DNA from 2 places in the Oceanobacillus timonensis genome. Region 1 is predicted to be linked to the other one. Evidence: a T-box and tRNA genes for the amino acid it is inferred to sense, from the RefSeq annotation. Region 1 holds a T-box; the other holds one or more tRNA genes.
What was found. A T-box is a leader RNA that pairs with one kind of tRNA and senses whether it is charged. The one in region 1 lies ahead of thrS (threonine--tRNA ligase), so its partner is inferred to be a tRNA-Thr.

Region 1 (2,477 bases):
GTTACCCATAGTACCCATAGATTCCGGTGAAAATCCTTGTTTCTTCATATACTTACCAGAAAGAAAACAATAAATATCCGAAAGGTAGAGTGTTTATATTAGGTAAAGCAAATCTGCTAGTCTGACTAGTTTAAGCATGTTTGTACAGTCTTGTCCATATAATTGTAACAGTTTGCAAGTGGATGAGGGTGATATGTATTGATGGAAGTGTATTTTGAAACGGATAAGGAAGCTCAAGCTTTTTGTAATCAGTTGATTCCATATAGAAAACAAATCAGCGTACATCAACAAACGAACGCCTGGGGAAGCAGGTTACAACTGGAAAGTAATGGAACAAAGGCAGAATTAATTCATGTCATCAGCTCTGTCATGTCAAATGTATTGATAGAAGAGCATCTTTCAGACATCATTATTCGAGAAATTACCGAGGAGTATTATTTCTCTGACCCGGAGGAGATTAACCGCATTTATGATTTTTCTATGGGCATTTTATTTGAAACAGACGAAGATAACCAAACGTTAAGAGAACATGTGGATACTGCCAAACTTCTGCAGCATATTTTTCTTCAGCAATTAAAAGAACATACGAGCATTCATTTTCGTGCTATATTACGTTTTCGACTGGCAAGCTTTTTAACATTTATTCATGAATGCGTTGGAAAGGCTATTGAGGAATTTAAGCGGGAAGAAGATCACCAGGCATTTATGGACACGCTGCGCCATTATATTGAAAAAAAAGAGCCCTGTGTTGATTTGGTTCATATCGAGCAGGGAGAAAATTTTACTTTTTACAATGAAAAAGGAGAGGTCATTTCTAAAGATATGCTGCGCATGTGGATGTTCCAGGCGCCTTTGTATGTGCTCGGCTTGCATGATAATGAATTTAATTTAAGTCCGCTTATTGCCATGGCACCGGCAAAAATAAAGGTGTATGGAAATAATCCTGCTGACCCAAAGACCATGACAATTATCAATATATTTCAAGAGAGGGTACTATTTGAAGCGAAAGGAGCCTCTATTCTTTCCCGGGGAGAATAATGAATTGGACTTGCTTTTCAAACGCAGAAGGAATATAATACGAATAGAGTTTGAATACAACATGGCAATGATGAGGACAAGATTATTTTCATTTTACGTACCTAGAGAGGGAAGTCCTGAGGCTGTAAGCTTCCTTTCGTAAAGAAATAATTACCACCTTGGAGCATTGCTGCTGAAATATGTAAAAGTAGGCAGCAACGTTTCATCTGCGTTAAGGATGAATGAAGCTGAGGATATTTTTATCTTCAGGAATTAGGGTGGAACCACGGCATAAACGCTCGTCCCTTTGCATGACGCAAAGAGATGGAGCGTTTTTTTATATTTGATAAAGGAGTTCGATGAACATGGCTGATTTAACAATTATTTTTCCAGATGGAGCGGAGAAGTCCTTCCCGGAAGGAACAACGGGCGAAGATATCGCAGCTTCTATTTCCCCGGGATTAAAAAAACAGGCACTTGCCATTAAATTAGGTGGAGAGCTTGTTGATTTACGCAGACCGCTTTTCGAAGGTGGAAAAATTGAAATTATTACGTACCGTAACCAGGAAGGGCTGGAGATTGCACGTCACTCTACTGCCCATTTATTAGCACAGGCTGTGAAACGTTTATATCCGAATGTGCAATTAGGCGTTGGTCCAGTTATTGAAGAGGGTTTTTATTACGATATCGATATGGAAGATACCTTAACCCCGGAAGACCTGCCGAAAATTGAGAAAGAAATGAAGAAAATCATAGATGAAAATTTAGAAATCAAACGTGTAGAAGTTTCTCGTGATGAAGCAAAAGCACGTTTTGCAGAAATTGGCGATGAGCTTAAATTAGAACTGCTGGATGCGATTCCGGAAGACGAAACGGTAACGATTTATGAGCAGGGAGAATTTTTTGACTTGTGCCGGGGAGTGCATGTTCCGTCAACAAGTAAAATCAAAGCATTCAAGTTATTAAGTATTTCCGGCGCTTATTGGCGTGGAGACAGCAATAATAAACAATTGCAACGTATTTACGGAACAGAATTTGAGAAAAAATCGCAGCTGGATGAATATCTGCAGATTTTAGAAGAGCGTAAAGAAAGAGATCACCGCAAGCTTGGTAAAGAGCTGGGCATTTTTACCGTATCACAAAAAGTAGGACAAGGTCTGCCGTTATGGCTGCCGAAAGGGGCTACCATCCGCCGTACGATTGAACGTTATATTGTGGATATCGAAGAACGCTTAGGCTATGACCATGTGTATACACCCGTACTTGGTAATGTAGATTTGTATAAAACAAGCGGACACTGGGATCATTATCAGGAGGATATGTTCCCGACTATGGAAATGGATAACGAAGAGCTTGTATTACGTCCAATGAACTGCCCGCATCATATGATGGTTTTCAAAAACCAATTATGGAGCTACCGTAATCTGCCTGTCCGTATTGCAGAGCTAGGCACCATGCAT
Region 2 (2,477 bases), 2.0 Mb from region 1:
GAAGAGAACGTGGATTTAGCCAATAAAAAAACTGTCCCTTCTTTATAGGAAGAGACAGTTTTTAAATGGTTAACCGCCAATAATATTGAATCCGGCATCCACATGCAATACTTCACCAGTAATTCCGCGTGCTAAATCACTCAGGAAGAATAATGTTGCATCTCCGACATCATCTTGATCAATGTTACGGCGTAATGGAGCTCTTTCCTCAACAACTTGTGCTTTTTCATTGAAGTTAGCTACTCCTTTTGCAGAGAGTGTACGGATAGGACCGGCTGACACAGCGTTCACGCGAATGCCATCTTTACCCACATCTTCAGCCAAATAACGGACACTTGCTTCCAGAGATGCTTTAGCCACACCCATAACGTTATAGCCAGGAACGACTTGTTCTGCTCCGATATACGTTTGTGTGACAACCGAACCTCCTTCTGTCATCAGTTCTTTCGCAGCATTTGTCACGGTTACTAAGGAATAAGCACTGATTTCTTGGGCGAGCAGGAAGCCGTCACGAGAAGTAGTGACAAATTCACCTTGCAGGTCCTCACGTTTTGCAAAGGCAACAGAGTGAACCAAGCCGTGAATCACACCGATTTTTTCTTTTATCTCCTGAAACGCTTCCTGAACACTTTCATCGGATGCAACATCGCAAGAGATAATTGCTTTTGGTTCGATTTCATGTTTCTCTAAAAGTTTTACTAACTTATTATAGGATCTTTCCTGCCGGTTCGTAAAAATAAGATTAGCTCCGGCATTATGTAGTGATTTGGTAATGCCCCATGCAATACTTCTTTCGTTTGCGACGCCCATTACTACAATATTTTTACCTTCTAAAAGCTTTGTCATACTTTTCCTCCATTCCACATTTTACTTAGCATCTATTATAACTGATTAGTACCAGGTGATAAAGGTAAAACCTGTTTTTCTTTATTTCTATAGAAGAAACGGGTTAAAATAACGAAATCTTATACAAAATATGATTCTGTAACATCGTATTAAAATAGGCATTGACCGTGTTTGAACATCTTTGGAAAAATAAAATAAAGTTTTTTTCATTTTTCTCTTTACAAACGGTTGGTTCCTCGATATAATAAAATTCGTCAGTTTGCGGGAGATACTTTCAAAAACTTCTCAGACAGCAATCATGGCCCGTTGGTCAAGTGGTTAAGACACCGCCCTTTCACGGCGGTAACACGGGTTCGAATCCCGTACGGGTCACCAACTTATTTCAATGAAAAACATATAGGAAACACGCAATGTTATTTTATAACATTTTCAGGCATACATAATATGCTCTGGAGGATTAGCTCAGCTGGGAGAGCACCTGCCTTACAAGCAGGGGGTCGCAGGTTCGAGCCCTGCATCCTCCACCATCATGCCGGCCTAGCTCAACTGGTAGAGCAACTGACTTGTAATCAGTAGGTTGGGGGTTCAAGTCCTCTGGCCGGCACCATTTTTTTATGTATATTATTTACCATATGGTTAACAATACTACGGAGGGGTAGCGAAGTGGCTAAACGCGGCGGACTGTAAATCCGCTCCCTCAGGGTTCGGGAGTTCGAATCTCTCCCCCTCCACCATGTTTTTATTGGGCCATAGCCAAGCGGTAAGGCATCGGGTTTTGATCCCGTGCACCCCAGGTTCGAATCCTGGTGGCCCAGCCTTTTTTTTATGTCTTTTTTATACTCGATAGAGATATTACAGGAGCCATTAGCTCAGTTGGCAGAGCATCTGACTTTTAATCAGAGGGTCGAAGGTTCGAATCCTTCATGGCTCATTACAAGAATGACAAGTACAGAACACACAGAAAACGGGATAAGCTTATCTCGTTTTTTTCTTTATCATGGAGAATTGCCCGTAAACGCTCCCGTTGCAGTAACGTTTCTTTGTATAGATAAGGTTTCGTGAACACCAAGTTAGAAAATGTATAAAACTAAAAAAATACAGTACCTGACCATAATATCAAGTACTTAGTTCTAGTAACGAAATAAGTATCTTCAAAATGAAAAAACGGTAGAATTCATGTTATAATCAAAATAGTTTCTTTTAGTACTTCGTAATAAAAAGCATATTTTTAGATATGATAAATAAAAAGGATGAGCTAGGCATGACCTCTTCAAGGATACCCGGTTTTTATAATATGACAGTAGAAGAAAGGCGAGCATTGTTACGTGAAGCCTTTTCTTTAACAGAAGCAGAAACGCAAAATTTGTCTAACGCAGATGCACTTACAATAGGAAAAGCTGATAATATGATTGAAAATGTCATTGGTACCTATCCATTACCATTTGGATTAGGATTAAATTTTTTAGTAAATGGGAAAGAATATGTGGTGCCGATGGCTATTGAAGAAGCATCTGTTGTTGCTTCTGCCAGCCATATTGCAAAGATAGTCAGAGAGGCTGGCGGGTTTCAAACTGAGTCGAAAGAGAGACTGATGATTGGACAGATTCAGGTTGTCGGCTGTCCGGATTTTC

Region 2: it encodes a tRNA-Thr, which carries the amino acid that the T-box ahead of thrS (threonine--tRNA ligase) is inferred to sense. The anticodon was not compared.

Annotation. Positions count from the first base shown of each region.
Region 1 covers NZ_LT800497.1:2,180,529-2,183,005, forward strand. The annotation lists gene ytxC (sporulation protein YtxC) at 202-1,038, shown strand; T-box leader at 1,097-1,327, shown strand; gene thrS (threonine--tRNA ligase) at 1,383-2,477, shown strand, end outside.
Region 2 covers NZ_LT800497.1:4,224,269-4,226,745, reverse strand. The annotation lists gene fabI (enoyl-ACP reductase FabI) at 70-846, opposite strand; tRNA gene B7E05_RS20770 (tRNA-Glu) at 1,147-1,221, shown strand; tRNA gene B7E05_RS20765 (tRNA-Val) at 1,298-1,373, shown strand; tRNA gene B7E05_RS20760 (tRNA-Thr) at 1,378-1,453, shown strand; tRNA gene B7E05_RS20755 (tRNA-Tyr) at 1,496-1,580, shown strand; tRNA gene B7E05_RS20750 (tRNA-Gln) at 1,590-1,661, shown strand; tRNA gene B7E05_RS20745 (tRNA-Lys) at 1,705-1,777, shown strand; gene B7E05_RS20740 (hydroxymethylglutaryl-CoA reductase, degradative) at 2,108-2,477, shown strand, end outside.